Alkalilimnicola ehrlichii MLHE-1: one gene and its partner. The main gene of each other region encodes a partner of the protein of the gene in region 2 in a complex. Links are inferred from orthologs where the notes say so. Each region holds a gene or a part of one and is shown on either strand. Other genes may lie near its edges. The genes, in order: uvrB and uvrD.

What was found.
Region 1: the proteins of uvrD (region 2) and uvrB are in contact, whole or in part, in a crystal structure (PDB 7EGT), measured with the Thermus thermophilus proteins. The link is inferred for Alkalilimnicola ehrlichii MLHE-1 from one-to-one orthologs. Residues at the interface, in WP_096412145.1 of Thermus thermophilus: His654, Arg656, Phe657, Gln666, Asp668, Glu669, Lys680, Arg681, Leu682, Ser683, Lys685, Tyr686, Ala687; in WP_096411307.1 of Thermus thermophilus: Glu23, Leu25, Arg26, Asp27, Gly28, Glu29, Arg30, Phe31, Arg55, Glu326, Asp327, Phe328, Glu379, Ser382, Gln383, His398, Gly400, Arg401.

The regions. Positions count from the first base shown.
Region 1 is NC_008340.1:1,261,242-1,270,659, reverse strand. The notes cover bases 1-2,925. They hold uvrB (excinuclease ABC subunit UvrB), read right to left. Parts: upstream 2,515-2,925; coding sequence 487-2,514; downstream 1-486. Other genes in these bases: rluB (23S rRNA pseudouridine(2605) synthase RluB), read right to left, coding at 1-411. Also shown: MLG_RS05565 (pyridoxal phosphate-dependent aminotransferase), read left to right, coding at 2,929-4,107; MLG_RS05560 (ABC transporter substrate-binding protein), read left to right, coding at 4,383-5,954; MLG_RS05555 (ABC transporter permease), read left to right, coding at 5,975-6,931; MLG_RS05550 (ABC transporter permease), read left to right, coding at 6,933-7,730; MLG_RS05545 (dipeptide ABC transporter ATP-binding protein), read left to right, coding at 7,730-9,418. UniProt on the Escherichia coli protein: The UvrABC repair system catalyzes the recognition and processing of DNA lesions. A damage recognition complex composed of 2 UvrA and 2 UvrB subunits scans DNA for abnormalities.
Region 2 is NC_008340.1:3,249,475-3,258,932, forward strand. The notes cover bases 2,856-5,820. They hold uvrD (DNA helicase II), read right to left. Parts: upstream 5,445-5,820; coding sequence 3,267-5,444; downstream 2,856-3,266. Other genes in these bases: MLG_RS14470 (DUF2782 domain-containing protein), read left to right, coding at 2,874-3,251; MLG_RS14480 (LysR substrate-binding domain-containing protein), read right to left, coding at 5,726-5,820. Outside these bases: polA (DNA polymerase I), read right to left, coding at 1-1,813; MLG_RS14465 (LOG family protein), read left to right, coding at 2,066-2,791; more of MLG_RS14480, read right to left, coding at 5,821-6,667; glmS (glutamine--fructose-6-phosphate transaminase (isomerizing)), read right to left, coding at 6,670-8,502; MLG_RS14490 (universal stress protein), read right to left, coding at 8,617-9,447. UniProt on the Escherichia coli protein: A helicase with DNA-dependent ATPase activity. Unwinds DNA duplexes with 3'-5' polarity. Translocates on single-stranded DNA with 3'-5' polarity. Initiates unwinding more efficiently from a nicked substrate than double-stranded DNA.

The DNA of each region.
Region 1 (9,418 bases), 2.0 Mb from region 2 along the record:
GATGCCGCTGGACGGGTGCATGAGCCGATTGGCCAGTTCCCCGTCGGTGGTGAATAACAGCAGGCCCTGGCTGTTCAGGTCCAGCCGGCCCACCACCACCCAACGGCCATCCGCCTCGGGCAGGTTCTCAAAGACCGTGGGCCGCCCCTCGGGGTCGTCACGGGTGCAGACCTGCCCCTCCGGCTTGTAGTAGAGCAGCACCCGGCGCTCCGGCTGGAGCTTGCGCCGGGCCACCGGCCGGCCGTCCACCTGCAGCCGGTCCTCGGCGGTGACCCGGTCGCCCAGTTGGGCAACGTGGCCGTTGACCTTGACCCGCCCCTCGGCGATCCAGGCCTCCATCTGCCGGCGGGAGCCGACCCCGGCGCGGGCCAGCACCTTCTGCAGTTTTTCGGTGTTTGCTTGTTCAGACATGGCGGTATTATCGCCCGGCATGGCCGGGCGCCCAAAGGGTGAATGGCCCGGAGGCCGATGGGGTGTAGGCCGCGCTCAGGCGCTGGCCACGTCGGGTCGGCCCAGGGCGTAGCGCTCCAGGCGCTTGATCTCGTCGCGTAGCTGGGCGGCCTCTTCAAACTCCAGGTTGCGGGCGTGCTCGCGCATCTGTTTCTCCAGCTGCTTGATGCGCTTGACCGCCTCGGCCGGGGTGTAACGGCCGTACTTGGCGGCCTCTTCCGCCACCTTGTCGATACGGCCCCGCGGCGCGCCCGGTATCGGGGCGCCGCCCCGCTCCATGATATCGGCCACGTCCTTGCGCACCCCCTTCGGGGTGATGCCATGGGCCTCGTTGTGGGCCTGCTGCTTGGCGCGGCGCCGCTCGGTCTCGTCAATGGCCCGGCGCATGGAGTTGGTGATCTCATCACCGTAAAGGATGGCCTTGCCGCCAAGGTTACGCGCCGCCCGGCCGATGGTCTGAATCAGCGAGCGCTCGGAACGCAGGAACCCCTCCTTGTCCGCATCCAAAATGGCCACCAGCGACACCTCGGGGATGTCCAGGCCCTCGCGCAGCAGGTTGATGCCCACCAGCACGTCAAACTCGCCCAGGCGTAGATCGCGGATGATCTCGGTGCGCTCCACGGTGTCCACATCGGAGTGCAGGTAGCGCACCCGCACGCCGTTCTCGTGCAGGTATTCGGTCAGGTCCTCGGCCATGCGCTTGGTCAGGGTGGTGACCAGCACCCTCTCGTCGCGTCGGGCGCGCTCGGTGATCTCGCCGTAGACGTCGTCCACCTGGCTGAGCGCCGGGCGCACCTCCACTTCCGGATCGAGCAGGCCGGTGGGGCGCACCACCTGCTCCACCACCCGCTGGCTGTGCTCATGCTCCCAGGGGCCGGGGGTGGCGGAGACCAGCACGCACTGGGGTGCCAGGCGCAACCACTCCTCGAATTTCAGCGGCCGGTTGTCCAGGGCCGAGGGCAGGCGGAAGCCGTAGTCCACCAGGGTCTGCTTGCGGCTGCGGTCGCCTTTGTACATGCCGCCCAACTGCGGAATGGTGACGTGGGATTCGTCGATGAAGACCACGGCGTCCTCAGGCACGTAGTCGAACAGGGTGGGCGGCGGCTCACCGGGGGCGCGGCCGGAGAGGTGCCGGGAGTAGTTCTCGATGCCGTTGCAGTAGCCCAGCTCGTGCATCATCTCCAGATCGAACAAGGTGCGCTGCTCCAAGCGCTGGGCCTCCACCAGTTTGTCGGCGGCGCGCAGCTCCGCCAGCCGGTCGCGCAGTTCCTCCTTAATGGCGTCGATGGCGCGCAGCACCTGGCCGCGGGGGGTGACGTAGTGGGTCTTGGGGTAGATGGTCAGGCGCGGCACGCGGCGCAGCACTTCGCCGGTGAGGGGGTCGAAGTGCGACAGCTCTTCGATCTCGTCGTCGAACAGTTCCACCCGCACGGCCTCGTCCTCGGCGTCGGCCGGGAAGATGTCGATGACCTCGCCCCGGGCGCGGTAGGTGCCGCGGGTGAAGTCCATGTCGTTGCGGGTGTATTGCATTTCGGCCAGGCGGCGCAGGATCTGGCGCTGGTCGATGGTCTCGCCGCGCACCAGGTGCAGCAGCATGGCCATGTAGGACTGGGGGTCGCCCAGGCCGTAGATGGAGGAGACGGAGGCGACGATGATGGTGTCCTGCCGTTCCAGGATGGCCTTGGTGGCGGACAGGCGCATCTGTTCGATGTGTTCGTTCACCGAGGCGTCCTTCTCGATGAAGGTGTCGGAGGCCGGGACGTAGGCCTCGGGTTGGTAGTAGTCGTAGTAGGAGACGAAGTACTCGACGCGGTTCTTGGGGAAGAACTCGCGCATCTCGCCGTAGAGTTGGGCGGCGAGGGTCTTGTTGGGGGCCAGGACCATGGCAGGCCGCTGCACGGCCTGGATGACGTTGGCCATGGTGAAGGTTTTGCCGGAGCCGGTGACGCCGAGCAGGGTCTGGTGGCGTTCGCCGGCGTTGAGGCCCTCGACCAGCGAGGCGATGGCCGTGGGCTGGTCGCCGGCGGGTTGGAAGCGGCTTTGGAGCTGGAACCTGGCGGTCATAATCGTCAGCACTGCCTGTGTGGCCTGGGGCTTCGTTCAGGGCGACTTGGGGTGTCGGGCGGGGGTGATGTCCTTCAGGGCTCCACTTGCGCACCCCTTCGGGGTTCCCTGCGCTACTCACAAAAAGTCGGCGGCGCGAACTCGCTTCGCTCGGACAGGCGCGCCTTTTCTCCGACTTTTTGCTGCGTTGCTCGGTGCGCAAAGTCGCCCTGAAGGACACCACCCCCGCCCGACACCCCAAGTCGCTACGACAGATTCTACCGTGTTCTCCTGTTCGGGCTCTGACCCCCGATGAGCCTCGTTGTTCAGGCGACAAACCTCCCGCATTGACGGTTACCCCGCCATCGATGTGCACGATCGGGCGCGAGCGGTTAGAATTACGCGGCTAAGACTCAGCGAGAAACGGAGGCAACTTTGGATATCAAACTGGCGAATCGGGTTCAACGTGTGAAGCCCTCTCCCACTCTGGCGGTGACCGCCAAGGCGGCGGAACTGCGCGCCGCGGGCAAGGACATCATCGGCCTGGGGGCCGGCGAGCCTGATTTCGACACGCCTGAGCATATCAGAGACGCAGCCATAACGGCGATCAACGAGGGTGAGACCCGCTACACCCCCGTCGACGGCACTCCGGCGCTGAAGAAGGCCGTGATCAATAAGTTCAAGCGCGAGAACGGCCTGGACTACGATGGCAAGCAGGTGCTGGTCTCCTCCGGCGCCAAGCACTCGCTGTACAACCTGATGTGCGCCCTGCTCAACGAGGGCGACGAGGTGATCATCCCGGCGCCCTACTGGGTGTCCTACCCGGACATGGCCAAGCTGGCCGACGCCGAGCCGGTGATCATCGAGGCCGGTCAGGAGCAGGGGTTCAAGATCACCCCCGAGCAGCTGGAGGGCGCGATCACTGACCGCACCCGGCTGTTCGTGATCAACAGTCCGTCCAATCCCACCGGTTCCGCCTACAGCAAGGCCGAGCTGGCCGCGCTGGGCGAGGTGTTGAAGAAGCATCCGCAGATCGTGGTGGTCACCGACGATATCTACGAGCACATCCTGTTCGAGGGTGAGTTCGTCAACATCGTCAACGCCTGCCCGGAGCTGAAGGACCGCACCGTGGTGGTCAACGGGGTGTCCAAGGCCTACGCCATGACCGGCTGGCGGGTCGGTTATGCCGCGGGCCCCGAGGCGCTGATCGGCGCCATGAAGAAGATCCAGTCCCAATCGACCTCCAACCCGGCCTCGGTCTCCCAGGCCGCGTCGGTGGCGGCGCTGGACGGTGATCAGGGCTGCATCCCGCCCATGCTGGAGCAATTTAAGAAGCGCCACGACTTCGTGGTGGACGCCCTGAACAAGATCGACGGCGTCGAGTGCCGCCCCTGCGAGGGCACCTTCTACTGCTTCCCCAATATGCAGGGTGCCATCGACAAGCTGGACGGCGTCGGCAATGACGTGGAACTGGCCGGGTTCCTGCTGGAGCAGGGTGTGGCCCTGGTGCCCGGCTCCGCTTTCGGTCTCGAGGGCTATGCCCGGATCTCCTTCGCCACCAGCATGGAGAACCTGGAGAAGGCCATGGAGCGGATCGCCAAGGCGCTGGGCTGAGGCGGTCGGGCTTCCGACAAGCGCCCATGGCCAGGGCGCAGTGCCGGCTTTCGGCCGGTGCGGTTCAGCGAAAGGCCCCGGTGCGCGTCACCGGGGCCTTTTTGCTTCCCAACCCGGGCCCAACCCCGGCGGCCGTGCCCCCGTCTATTGGACCCCATCAAGGCCTGATCCGGCTGCTCTGCATTGCTTATCGGCCCGGGGCGGTTCATCTTTCTGGGTAGCCGTGTGGTCCTGACGCCAACCGGCCGATGTTTTCCGGCAAGGGGGAGAGAGTTATGCGACGCAAACCGGCCACTGCGTTATCCACCATCGACCTGCGCCGCCGGCGATTGCTCCAGACGCTGGGCATCGGCGGGGCCGCTGCCGGGCTCGGCGGGCTCCCCTGGCTGACCGCACCCGGCGCCCTGGCCGGCGAACCCCGCCACGGGGGGACCCTGCGAGTGGCCCTGCCCCAGGCCGCCACCATCAATCCGCTGCGCATGAGCGCCGGCGGTGCCATCGCCGTGGTGCAGCAGGTGGCCGAATACCTGGTGCGCGTGGACGAGCACCTGAACCTGCAGCCGGCCCTGGCCACGGACTGGGAGACGCCCGACGAGGGGCGGACCTGGGTGTTCCGCCTGCGCGAGGGGGTGAAGTTCAACGACGGCCGGCCGCTGGAGGCCGACGACGTGGTGGCCAGCTTCCGGCGCCTGGTGGATCCGGACGTCGCCAGTGTGGCCCGCTCACAGTTGGACTTTCTGCCGCCCGAGGGCATCAGCGCCGACGACCGGCACACCGTCCGCTTCGAGTTATCGCGGCCCATCGGCGCGTTCCCCTACTACACCCAGATCTACAACGCCGTGATCCTTCCCCGCGACCACGACGGCGATCTCGCCAGTAACCCCGTCGGCACCGGGCCCTTCCTACTGACCCACTACCAGGCCCGCGAAGAGGCCGTGCTGGAGCGCAACCCCGACTATTGGGACGCGCCACGGCCCTACCTGGACCGGGTGCGCATGGCGATGTACGACGGTGATCAGCCCCAGGTGCTGGCCCTGCGCGGCAACGCCGCCGACATGATGCTGTTCGCCAGCTATATGAACGCCCGCCCGCTGCTGGACAACGAGGAGATCAACCTGCTCAGCGCCCGCAGCACCCAGCACCGCCAACTGGCCATGCGCTGCGACCAGCCCCCTTTCGAGGACGTCCGCCTCCGCCGCGCCGTGGCCCTGGCCCTGGGCCGGGAGTCCATGGTGAACAACCTCATTGGCGGCTACGGCGAACCGGGCAACGACCACCCGGTGGCGCCCCTCTACCCGGACGCGGCCGATATCGACCTGGCCCGGCGCGAGCCCGACCTGGAACGGGCGCAGGCGCTGCTGGCCGAGGCCGGCGTGCCCAATGGCTTCCAGATCGACCTCCACATCGGTCGCCTGGCCGAACTGCCGCAGTACGGCGTCCTGGTCGAACGCATGCTGAACCCGATCGGGATCCGCGTGAACCTGCGGGTGGAACCACTGAACACCTACTACGAACACTGGACCAAGGTGAACTTCGGCCTCACCGACTGGGTGGGCCGGGCGGTTCCGGAGCAGATCCTGGCGGCGGCCTTCCGGGGGGGCGCCGACTGGAACGCCCCCCATTGGCGCGATGATGAGTTCGACGCCGCCCTTAGCGAGCTGGAGGCGGCCACCGATCCGGCGCGCCGCCGGCAGCTCACGGCCACCCTGGCCGGGAAGCTGCACGAGGAGGTGCCGGCGGCCATCACTTACTTCACCCAGGCCCTGCGCCCGGTGCGTCGGCGGGTGCAGGGTCTCCGCGCGGACAATGCCAACTACCTGGACCTGACCCGGGCCTGGCTGGCCTAGGCGGCGAGGCACCTTCCAGCGTGCTGCGTTATACGCTTCGGCGCCTGTTGATGCTCGGGCTCACCCTGGTGGTGGCCTCGCTGCTGGTGTTCGCCCTGACCACTGTGCTGCCGGGCGACGTGGGCCGGATCATGCTCGGCCCCTTTGCCGACGAGGCGGCGGTGGCCCAGGTGAACCGCGAGCTGGGCCTGGACCAACCGGTGGTGCAGCGCTACCTGGACTGGGTCGGCGGCGTGCTGCGCGGCGACTGGGGGCACTCCTACACCCTGGAGGCCCCGGTGCTGCCGCTGGCGCTGGAGCGGCTGGGCCGCTCGCTGCTGCTCGCCGGCCTCGCCCTGGCGCTGCTCATCCCCACGGCCCTGGCGGCGGCGGTGGTCGCCGGCCGCCGTGCCGGCGGCTGGCTGGACCGCACCGGTTCGATCACCGCCCTGGTGCTCAGCGCCATGCCCGAGTTCGTCACCGGGGTGCTGCTGATCATGGTCTTCGGGGTGATGCTGGGCTGGCTGCCGGTCCAGGCCCTGCCGCCGGAGGGCAGCGGACTGCCGGAGACCCTGCGCCACCTGCTCATGCCGGCCCTGTCGCTGGCGCTGTTGCTCTTCGCCTATCTGTTCCGCATGGCGCGGGACGGCATGATCACCGAGTTGCGGGCGGACTACACGCGCACCGCCGTCCTCAAGGGCCTCCCGCCCGGGGTGGTCATCCGCCGGCACGTGTTGCGCAACGCCCTGCTGCCCACGGTCACGGTCATCGGCGCCCAGGTGGGCTGGCTGGTGGGTGGCCTGGTGGTGGTGGAGTCGCTGTTCCGCTATCCCGGCATCGGCGGCCTGATCCACGGCGCGGCCCTGGACAAGGACATCCCCCTGCTGGCCGGCTGCGCCCTGCTCATCACCCTGGTCTACGCGCTGGCCAACATGCTCGCCGATCTGGTCTATGCCGCGCTCAACCCCAAGGTCCGCCGCGGCATGGGGGGGCGCTGAAATGGGCCGTCTGCCGGCGACCTTCTGGGTGGGCCTGGCCATGGTCAGCGCCTGGGTGTTCAGCGCCCTGTTCGCCCCCTGGCTGGCCCCGGCCGACCCGCTGGACATCGCCTTTGACGCCATGGAGCAGCCGCCCTCGGCCCAGTACTGGTTCGGCACCGATAACTACGGCCGCGACATGTTCAGCCGCGTGCTGCACGGCGGACTGCACGTGTTGGCCATCGCCCCGGCGGCCACCGTCCTGGGCCTGGCGCTGGGCACCGCCATCGGGTTGCTGGCGGCCTACCTGGGCGGCTGGCGGGACGAGGGCCTGATGCGGTTGATGGACGCCATCATGGCCTTTCCCCTCATCGTACTGGCGCTGCTGGCACTGGCCGCCCTGGGGCCCTCCACCGTCAATGTCATCGTGGTGATCGGCCTGGTGTTCGCGCCGTTGATCGCCCGCACGGCGCGGGCCGCCGCCCTGGTGGAGGTGGAGCGGGAGTACGTGCAGGCGGCGCGGCTGCGGGGCGAGTCGGGGCTCTACATCCTGATCGGCGAGGTGTTGCCCAACATCCGCGGCCCACTGATGGTGGAAGCGGTTATCCGGGTGGGTTATGCGGTGTTCACCTCCGCCACCCTCGGCTTTCTGGGGATGGGGGTGCAGCCCCCGGCCCCGGACTGGGGGGTGATGATCAGCGAGAACCGCGCCCTACTTACCGAGGCCCCGTGGACGGTGCTGTTCCCCGCCGCCGCCATCGGCTTCGTGGTGGTCGGCTTCTCGCTCATGGCCGACGGACTCCAGGAGCGGGAGGGCTGATGCGCACACCGGCGCTGGAGATCGACGCCCTTACCCTGAGTTACCGCCGCCGGGGCCAGCGCCTGCCCGCCGTGCGCAACGTCTCGTTGAGCCTCGCCCCCGGGCGGACGCTGGGGATTGCCGGCGAGTCCGGCTGCGGCAAGTCCACCCTGGCCATGGCCGCGCTCGGCTACCTGCCGGGCAACGCCCGCATCGAGCAGGGCGAGGTCCGTATCGCCGGCCAGAGCCTGGCGCGGCTCTCCCCTGAAGCGCTGCGGCGGCTGCGTGGCCGCCAAGTGGCCGCGGTCTACCAGCAGCCGGCGGCGGCCCTGAATCCCGCCATTCCGGTGGGCGAACAGATCGCCGAGGTCTGCCGGCTGCACTTCGGCATGGGCCGGGCCGCGGCCCGTAATGCCACGGTCGAGATGCTGCGCAAGGTGCAGATCCCGGCCCCGCAGGCCTTGCTACACCGCTACCCGCACGAACTCTCCGGTGGCATGCAGCAGCGGGTGGTGATCGCCATGGCCCTGGCGCCCGACCCGGCGGTTCTGATCCTGGACGAACCCACCACCGCCCTGGACGCCACCGTGCAGGCGGAGATCCTCGCCCTGTTCGCGGAGCTGCGCCGGACGGTCAGTGCCGCCATGCTCTTCATCAGCCACGACCTGGCGGTACTGCGGCAGGTCTGCGACGAGTTGGCGGTCATGTATGCCGGCGAGGTGGTGGAACGGGGACCGGCGCAAGCGCTGCTGGAGCAGCCCATGCACCCCTATACCGCGGCCCTGCGCCGGTGCATCCCCAACCTGGACAGCGATAAGCGGCGCGGCGGGCTGGCCACCATTCCCGGCACCCCGCCGGAGCTGTCCGCGCTGCCCGGTGGCTGCGTATTCGCGCCCCGCTGTCCCATCGCCACCCCCCAGTGCACAGCGGCCCCGGTGCCGCTGGCCACGGTGGCGCCCAGTCAGCAGAGCCGGTGCCTGCTCCCGGACCTCGCCGGTCAGGCGGTCCGCCCGAGTCGCGCCGCGCCCCGGCCCGACGCCACGCCCGACGACGGCCGGCCCCCGGCCCTAAAGATCGAGGGCCTCAACGTCGATTACGGCCGGGTCCGGGTGCTGCGGGAGGTCTCACTAACCCTGGGCGGCGGGCAGACCCTGGCGCTAGTCGGTGAGTCCGGCAGCGGCAAGACCACCCTGGCCCGGGCCGTCACCGGGCTCAAGCCCGCCACGGCAGGTACCTTGGAGCTTCAGGGCAAGCCCCTGGCCGGCCGCCTCCGCCGCCGCAGCGGACGAACCCTACGCCGTCTGCAGATGGTGTTCCAGTCACCGGACGACACCCTCAACCCCAGCCACCGGCTCGCCAGCATGCTCCAGCGCGCGGCGCGCACCCTGGGTGGACTGCGCCGAAAACAGGCCCGCGAGCGGGCCCTTGCCCTGCTCGGCAGCGTGGCACTGAGCGGCGAGTTGGGCGCAAGGCGCCCGGGGCAGCTCTCCGGCGGCCAGCGGCAACGGGCCGCCATCGCCCGGGCCTTTGCCGGTGCCCCGGAGCTGGTGGTGCTGGACGAGCCCACCTCGGCCCTGGACGTTTCGGTTCAGGCCGCCATCCTAGAACTGCTCTTGCGCCTGCAGGCGGAGACCGGCGCGGCCTACCTGTTCATCTCCCACGACCTGGCGGTGGTGCGCTATCTGGCCGACCGGGTGGCGGTGATGTAC
Region 2 (9,458 bases):
AACCGCGTGCCGCCAGCTCCTCGAGCACCGACTCGGCGGTGGAGGGCGCCCCCTTGGGGGTCTTCTGCAGCACCGGCAGGCCCATGCGTTCGAACAGGATCTCCTGAATCTGCTTGGGGCTGGAGAGGTTGAAGGGTCCTTCCGCCTCCTCGTGGGCGCGTTGTTCCAACGCGGCCATGCCCTCGGCCAGTTCCGTACTCTGCTGCTCCAGCAGTGCTCGGTCCACCTTCACCCCGTGACGCTCCATGCGCGAGAGCACCGGCAGCAACGGCATTTCGATAGCGTGGAACACCTGCACCAGCCGTCCCTCGGCCTCGAGCCTCGGATAGAGCGTCTGGTGCAGACGCAGGGTGATATCGGCATCCTCCCCGGCATAGCGTGTGGCGGTCTCCACCGCCACCTGGGCGAAGGGGATCTGCTTGGCGCCCTTACCGCAGACATCCTCGTATTTCACGGTGGCACGGCCCAGGTACTTGAGGGCCAGGGAGTCCATATCGTGACGGCTGGCGGTGGAGTCCAGCACGTAGGACTCGAGCATGGTGTCGTAGGCCACACCCTCCAGGTGGATGTCGTAGCGGGCCAGCACGCTCATGTCGTACTTGAGGTTCTGCCCGACCTTGGCGCGGTCCGGGTCCTCGAGCAGCGGCTTGAGCGCGGCCAGCACCCGGTCGCGGTCGAGTTGCGTCGGGGTATCGGGGCCTTCATGGGCCAGCGGGACGTAGGCGGCCTCACCCGCCCCCACCGCCAGCGCCACCCCGACGATCTCGGCATCCATGTAGTTGAGGCTGCTGGTCTCCAGGTCGAAGGCGAACAGCTCGGCTGACTCCAGCCGGCGCAACCAGTCGTCGAAGGCATCCGCGTCGTCCACGGTGTGGTAGCGGGCGTCGTCACCCTCGCCGGCGCCACCGGCCGCGCCCGGCCCGGCCGGGGCCACCTCGCCGCCGCTGTCGCCGTCACCATTCAGCAGCTCGCGGAGCAGCCGGCGGAACTCATACCGCTGGTAGTACTCGCGCAGTCGCTCCACGTCCGATTCGCCGGGTTTCAGGTCCTCCGGGCGCTGGTCCAGGTCCAGGTCGCAGCGGATGGTGGCCAGGTCCTCGCTCAACGCCAGCTCGTCCAGGTGCGCGCGCAGGCTCTCCCCCACCTTGCCCTTGACCTCATCGGCGCGGGCCTTGAGGGCGTCCAGCGAGCCGAACTGATTGAGCCACTTGGCAGCGGTCTTGGGGCCGACGCGGGGGACACCGGGGATGTTGTCGGAGCTGTCCCCGACCAGGGCCAGGTAGTCGATGATCCGCTCCGGCGGCACGCCGAACTTCTCCTTCACCCCGGCCTCGTCCAGGCGGGTGTCGTTCATGGTATTGAGCAGGGTGACCTGCTCGTCCACCAGCTGGGCCATGTCCTTATCGCCGGTGGAGATGACCACCGGCTGACCGGCCTCAGCGGCCTGCCGGGCGAGGGTGCCGATGACGTCGTCGGCCTCCACGCCGGGCACCTCCAGCAGCGGCAGGCCCATGGCGCGGATAATGTCCTTCAGCGGCTGGATCTGGGCGCGCAACTCGTCCGGCATTGGCGGGCGGTGGGCCTTGTACTGATCGAACAGCTCGTCACGGAAGGTGCGCCCGGGGGCGTCGAAGACCACCGCGATCCGCTCCGGCCGGTAGTCGTCGAGCAGCTTGCGGACCATGTTGAGCACGCCGTACATGGCGCCGGTGGGTTCACCGTCTTTGTTGGTGAGCGGCGGCATGGCGTGGAAGGCCCGATAGAGGTAGCTGGAGCCGTCCACCAGAATCAGGGGCTTGCGGGCGTCAGACATTAAGGTCTCCTGGCGAGTCAATCGGCACATTTCCGGGTCAGCGGGGTGTGGACGCGGGGGTGGGTGTTCCCGGGGGCCTTCGAGCGCGCACCCCTTCGGGGTGCCCGGGAACACCCACCCCCGCGTCCACACCCCGCTGACCCTGCCGTTGCCGGCAATGCTACCACCTCCCGGCCCGAATGGTGGCGGCATCCCACAGCGGGTCGCCACTGCGGTTATGATAGGGGGACACGCACCCGGCGCGGAGCAGCCATGGACCAACACGAGCTCTTCGGTAACGGCAGCCTCAACCCGCTCAACGACTCCCTCATGAGCCGCGAGTCCTGGAAGATCTTCCAGATCATGGCGGAATTCGTCGAGGGCTTTGAGCGGCTGTCCCAGATCAAACCCTCGGTGAGCGTCTTCGGCTCCGCCCGTACGGCGCCGGATCACCCCTATTACAAGCTGGCCGAGGACCTCTCCCGGGCACTCTCCGACGCCGGCTTCTCGGTGGTCAGCGGTGGCGGGCCGGGCATCATGGAGGCCGCCAACAAGGGCGCCCATGGGGGCAAGTCGCCCAGCATCGGGCTGAACATCCAGCTCCCCCACGAGCAGTCGGGCAACCCCTACCAGGACATCAGCCTCAACTTCCGGCACTTCTTCAGCCGCAAGGTGATGTTCGTCAAGTACGCCTCCGCCTACGTGGTCCTGCCCGGCGGATTCGGCACCCTGGACGAACTGGCCGAGATCCTCACCCTGGTGCAGACGGGGAAGACACGCCGCATCCCTATCATTCTGGTGTACAAACCCTACTGGCAGGGCCTGGTGGACTGGTTCCGCGACACCCTGGTGGCCGAGGGCGCCATCAACGCCGAGGACATGGACCTCTTCCAGGTGCTCGACGAGCCCACTGAGGTGGTGGACGCCATCTTCGCCCACTATGAGGACCGCGGTTTCGAACCCTCCCGCCGGGAGCGCGAGATGCTGCTGGACCTCTGACCATCCCGCCGGCATACGGCCGGGACACCCTGCCGGCACGAGGCCCGCAGCCCCATTCAGGACACACCGCGAGGAGCAGGACATGAACGCAGCCGCTATCCGCCCACGTCAGCGCCCGCCCACCCACCTCTTGCTTGCGCTGGGCCTGGGCACCGCCCTCGCCCTGGCAGGCCCCGTCAGTGGGGAGGAGGAGGGCCCGATTGTCACACCGCCGCCGGCGCCGGAGGAGCTCACCGAGGGCGAGCCGATCGAGCCCACGGTCCGCATCATCCGCCGGGAGTGGGCCACCATTGAGGAGTTCTCGATCCAGGGTCAGATCTACGCCGTGCGGATCACGCCGGTGGTGGGCCCCCCCTACTACCTGATCGACACCGACGGCGACGGGGTGCTCAACCACCGGGCGGAGTACGACCCGCTGCGCGAGCCCAAGATCCACCGCTGGGAACTGCTGCGCTGGTAGGCTGGCCGGCGGTGCTCAGCCCACCAGCCTGAGGTTGGCGTAGGCAGCCACCAGCCACTTGGCCCCCGCCCGCGCGAACTGCACCTGGATCCGCGCCGAGGGCCCCTGCCCCTCGAGCCGCAACACCACCCCCTCGCCGAAACGGTCGTGGCGGACCCGGCTGCCGAGGGTGATCCCATCCACCGGCTCCGACTGCATGGCCGCGGCGGTGGCGCCGGGACGGGTCACCTTCATCCGCGCCCGCACCTCCTCGATATAATCGGCCGGGATCTCCTGGATAAAGCGGGACGGCATGCCGTAGTTGTCCATCCCGTGCAGCCGCCGCTTTTCGGCGTAGGCCAGGTACAGGCGCTCGCGGGCACGGGTGATCCCCACGTAGGCGAGCCGTCGCTCCTCCTCCATGCGCCCGGGCTCCTCGGTGGACATCCGGTGCGGGAACAGCCCCTCTTCCAGCCCGACCAGAAAGACCACCGGGAACTCCAGGCCCTTGGCCGAGTGCAGGGTCATCAACTGCACGCAGGGCTGCCCCTCCTCCCCCTGGGCCTCGCCCGCCTCCAGCGCCGCGTGGGTGAGAAAGGCGGTGAGGGGGGTCAGCCCCTCGTCGCGCTCGTATTGTTGCTCGAAGTTGCGCGCCGCGGTCACCAGTTCGTCCAGGTTCTCCCGCCGGGCCTCGCCGCGGTCACTGCCGTCCGCCTCGGCGTCCCTGCGCAGCCCGCTGGCAACAATCACCCGATCCATCTGCTCGTGCAACGGCAGAGTCGCCGTCTCCTCCTCCAGCCGGTCCAGCAGCTGCAGGAAGCCCTGCACCGCATTGCCGGCGCGGGCACTGATGCCACCGGCCCGGATGATCCGGACGGCCGATTCCCACAGGCTCGCGTCGGCCGCCCGGGCCCCCTCGCGGATCTGATCCAGCGTGCGGTTGCCAATGCCCCGCCGGGGGGTATTGATCACCCGCTCGAAGGCGGCGTCATCGTGGCGGTTCATCAGCAGGCGCAGATAGGCCAGGGCATCGCGAATCTCGGCCCGGTCGAAGAAGCGCTGGCCGCCGTACACCCGGTAGGGCAGGCCGCGGGCCAGGAGGCTCTCCTCGAAGGCGCGGGACTGGGCGTTGGAGCGGTAGAGGATGGCGAAATCGTCACGGGCATAGCCCTCATCGAGCAGGGCGGCGATGCGGTCGACCACGTAACGGGCCTCGTCGGTCTCGTTGAAGGCGGCGTAAAGCTGGATCGGGTCACCCCGGCTGCCCTCGGTCCATAGGTTCTTGCCCATGCGCCCGCCGTTATGGCTGATCAGCGCGTTGGCGGCGTTGAGGATGGTCTCCGTGGAGCGGTAGTTCTGCTCCAGCCGGGTGATGCTCACCTCGCCGAACTCGCGGGCGTAGCGGTGGATGTTTTCCACCCGGGCCCCGCGCCAACCGTAGATGGACTGATCGTCATCGCCGACCACGAAGACATCGCTGTCCTCCCCGGCCAACTGCTGCAGCCAACGGTACTGCAACTGGTTGGTGTCCTGGAACTCGTCCACCAGCAGATGGCGGAAGCGGGCGCGGTAGTGGGCCAGCAGGTCGGGCCGGTCGCGGAGCAGCTCGAAGCTGCGCAACAGCAGCTCCGCGAAGTCCACCAGGCCGGAGCGACGGCAGGTCTGCTCGTAGGTCTGGTAGACCTGCCAGACGGCAAAGCGGAACGGTTCCCCGGCGTCCGCCTGGATGTCGGCGGGCCGCAGCCCCTCCTCCTTCCAGCCATTGAGCACGCCGCGCACCTGCCGGGGCGGATAGCGCTTCTCGTCGAGCTCCATGCCGCGCATCACCCGCTTGATCAGCCGGAGCTGGTCGTCGCTGTCGAGGATCTGGAAGGTCTCCGGTAGCCCGGCATCCGCTGCGTGCATGCGCAGCAGCCGGTGCGACAGGCCGTGGAAGGTGCCCACCCACATGCCGGCGGTGCGGATGCCGAGCAGCTCACCGATGCGGTGGCGCATCTCGGCGGCGGCCTTGTTGGTGAAGGTCACCGCCATGATGCCGAAGGGGGAGGCGCCCTCCACCCGCACCAGCCACGCCGCCCGGCGGGTGAGCACCCGGGTCTTGCCGCTGCCCGCACCGGCCAGCACCAGGGAACGGCCGAGCGCGGCGCAGACCGCCTCGCGCTGGGCGTCGTTGAGATCGGCTATCAGGTCGGAGACGTCGGCTTCGGCTTCCATGGTTTCGGTCCGGTACAGAGGGTATAGAGTCGGCGGATGGGGGCGTTGCGGTGGGTCGGTGCCGGGGGGCGTGGTCCCGTCGGGCCTCCGATGGCGCACCCCTTCGGGGTGCCCTGCGCTACTCGGGAAAAATCGGCGCGCGTGAACTCGCTTCGCTCGAACAAGCACGCGCTTCATCCGATTTTTCCCTGCGTTGCTCGGTGCGCCAAAGTCGGCCCGACGGGACCACGCCCCCCGGCACCGACCCACCGCAACGCCGCTCACGGGCGATCAGGGGCCTGCTAACCGGCGGCCGCAGGCTCGATGGGGCGGGCCTGCTCCTGCACCACCCGGAGGTCACGGATGGCCGCCGCCACTGCCTCCAGGGTGCTGGCGCGGGCGGCCCCCTTGCGCCAGTAAAGCCCGATGGTACGGGTAGGGACCGGCGGGGAAAAGGGCAGCAGCTTGACCGCCGACTGGTTGGGGATCTCGCAACCGGCCTGTCCGGCCAGACGCGGGAGCAGGGTCATTCCCACGCCGGCCGCCACCATCTGGCGCAGGGTCTCCAGGCTGGTGGCCCGGAAACAGCTGGTGCCGCCGGCATCGCCGGCCAACTGGCAGACCTCCAACGCCTGATCGCGCAGGCAGTGCCCCTCCTCCAGCAGCAGCAGCTCATCCTCCGGCAGGGCCTCCGGACGCGGTGCACGCTTCGCCTCGGCCAGGGCATGATCGGCAGGCAGGGCCAGCACGAAGGGCTCTTCGAAGACCGCCACCGAGGCCAGGTCATCGCCCGCCACCGGCATGGCCATCAGCGCCCCGTCCAGCTCCCCCTTGCGCAGCCGCTCCACCAGCAGGGCGGTGCGCTCCTCGTAGAGCAGCATGCGCAAGCGCGGCCAGGCCTCAGTGGCGGTGGCCACCAAGTGGGGCAACAGATAGGGGGCGAGGGTGGGGATGGCCCCGAGGCGCAGCTCCCCGGTCATGGGCTCGGCGGCCGCCCGACAGAGTTCGACGATGTCGTCCACTTGGTTGAGGACCGCCCGGGCCCGTGCCACCACCTCCTCGCCGGTGGGGGTGAGCAGGACCTGGCGGGTACCGCGCTCCACCAATTGCACCCCCAGGTACTCCTCCAGCTTCTTGACCTGGGCGCTGAGGGTGGGCTGGCTGACAAAACAGGCCTTGGCGGCGCGGCCAAAGTGGCGCTGGTCGCCCACGGCGACCAGATAACGCAAGTCCCTGAGGTTCAATGCTATTCCACCGTAACCGATTTGGCGAGGTTACGGGGTTGATCGACATCAGTGCCCCGCAACACCGCCACATGATACGCCAGGAGCTGAAGGGGGACGGTAAAGACCACCGGCGCGATCAGCGGATGGCAGTGGGGCACCGCCAGGACGCGGGTGTCGTCGTCCTCCGCGTAGCGCACGTCGCTGTCGGCAAACACCATCAAGGTCCCGCCGCGGGCGCGTACCTCCTGCAGATTGGACTTCAGTTTCTCCACCAGGTCGTCGCGGGGGGCGATGGCCACCACCGGCATCTCGGCGTCCACCAGGGCCAGCGGGCCATGCTTCAGCTCCCCCGCCGGGTAGGCCTCGGCGTGGATGTAGGAGATCTCCTTGAGCTTGAGCGCACCCTCGAGCGCCACCGGGTAGTGTAGCCCCCGCCCCAGAAACAGCGCGTGCTGGCGCTCTACCAACAGCTCGGCCAGGCGGGCAACGGGGCCGTCCAGCTCCAGGGCCTGCTCCAGGGCACTGGGGAGGCTGCGCAGGGCGTTGACCATATCGGCAGCATCGTCGGCGTTCAGTTGTTGATGGCGACCGAGGGCGATCACCAGCAGGAGCAGGGCCACCAACTGGGTGGTAAAGGCCTTGGTGGACGCCACCCCGATCTCCGGGCCGGCGCGGGTCATCAGCACCAGGTCGGACTCCCGGACCAGCGAGCTCTCCGGCACGTTACAGATGGCCATGGTCGCCAGGTAGCCAAGGGTGCGCGCCTCGCGCAGGGCGGCCAGGGTATCGGCGGTCTCCCCCGACTGGGAGATGGCGACGAAGAGTGTCCCCGGCGCCACCACATGGCGGCGGTAGCGGTACTCACTGGCCACCTCCACGTCACAGGGCAGTCCGGCGTGCTCCTCGAACCAGTAACGGGCCACCAGCCCCGCATGGTAGCTGGTGCCGCAGGCGATAATCTGAACCCGCTGCACCTGCGGGAAGAGCGTCGCGGCCCGCGGGCCAAAGCTGGCCTCCAACACCTCATGGTCGGCCAACCGCCCTTCCAGGGTTTCCGCCACCACCGCCGGCTGCTGGTGGATCTCTTTCAACATGAAGTGGCGGTAACCCCCGCGCTCGGCGGCATCGGCGCTGAGTTCCGATTGCCGCACCGGGCGGTCCACCACACGGCGGTGCTCATCGTAGATGACGAGGCTGTCGCGGCGCAGGTCGGCGACATCGCCCTCTTCCAGGAAGATGAACTGGCGCGTTACCGGCAGCAGGGCCTGGACATCGGAGGCGATGAAGTGCTCGCCGATCCCGATCCCGATCACCAGCGGGCTACCGCGACGCGCCGCGACCAGACGGCCGGGTTCGTCCCGGCAGATCACGCCCAGGGCGTAGGCGCCATCGAGCAGCGAAAGGGTGTCGAACACCGCTGCCAGGAGATCGCCCCGGGCGCCGATCTGCTGGTCGATCTGCTTCACCACCACCTCGGTATCGGTCTCCGATTCGAACCGGTGGCCGGCCTGTTCCAGCGCCTGACGCAAGGGCTCGTGGTTCTCGATAATGCCGTTATGCACCAGGGCTAGGCGCTCGCCGGACATGTGGGGGTGGGCATTGCGATCCGACGGCGCGCCGTGGGTGGCCCAACGGGTGTGGGCCAGCCCGGTGGGACCGGCCAGCGGGCGCTCGGCCAGCCGTTCGGCGAGGCTCGCCACCTTGCCCAGGGCCCGCTCCCGCTCGATATAGCCCTCCCGGTCCTGGACCGCCAGGCCGGCGGAGTCGTAGCCCCGGTACTCCAGGCGTCTCAGCCCCTCCAGCAGGATGGGGGCCACATCACGTTGGGCGACAGCGCCGACAATGCCACACATGGTGATCTCCGGTACGGACAGCTAACAGGGCGTTCACAACGGGGCGGGGCCGTGGAACCGGCGCCCGGAGCGCTCCGGGCGCCGGTTCCGGGCGGACCGGGACAGGGCCCGGGCTCAGCGCGTCCAGAGCGGTGCGTTGCCCGGAACCACCAGCACGGAACTGGCGACGTTACGGCAAATCTCCTGGGCCGTATCACCCAGCATGAGCTCTTTGTGGGGGGCGTTGCCGCGCTTGCCGATCACCACCAGGCTGGCATGCTCCTCGCGGGCAACGCGGCTGATGACCCGGGCGGGGTCACCCTCTTCGGTCCGCACCGCCACGTCCGCGCCCTTGGCCCGAGCCTGGTCGGCCAACGACCGGAGACGATCGGCGGCGTCCGCCGGCGCCTCCTCCTCGCTGACCTGAAGCAGGGTGAGCTTGCGGTTGCCGGGACCACCGGCCAGCTCCAGGGCGTGGGTCTCCGCCCCTTCGGCGCGCTTGGAGCCGTCGGTGGCCAACAGGATATGGGAGAACAGGTCGCTGATCGGGGTGTCGTCCTTTGGATCCAGGCGCTCGATAAGCGTCGGGATGGAGGTGCGGCGGACCAGCTCCAGCACCGTGCTGCCGTGGAAGAACTCGCGCCACAGGCCCTCGCCGCGGGAGGCCAGCAGGATCAGGTTGGCCTTGGCCCCCATGGCCACCTTGACCAGCTCCTGAGCCGGGTGACCCACCGGCGACTCGATATGGACCCGGAAGCCTTCCTTCTCCAGGTCCTCCTGCTTTTGTTTCAGCCGGCGCCGGGCCTCGGCCTTGTGCTCGTCGCTGAGCTCCTTGGGCTCATCCACCCGCAGGACGTCCACCAGGGTGAACTCCTTGGCGCCCATTTCCCGCAGCTCGGAGAGGCTGTCGAGCAGGGGCTTATAGGAGGACGAAAAATGAACGGCGACGACGGTATGCTCAAACATGCGGACTCTCC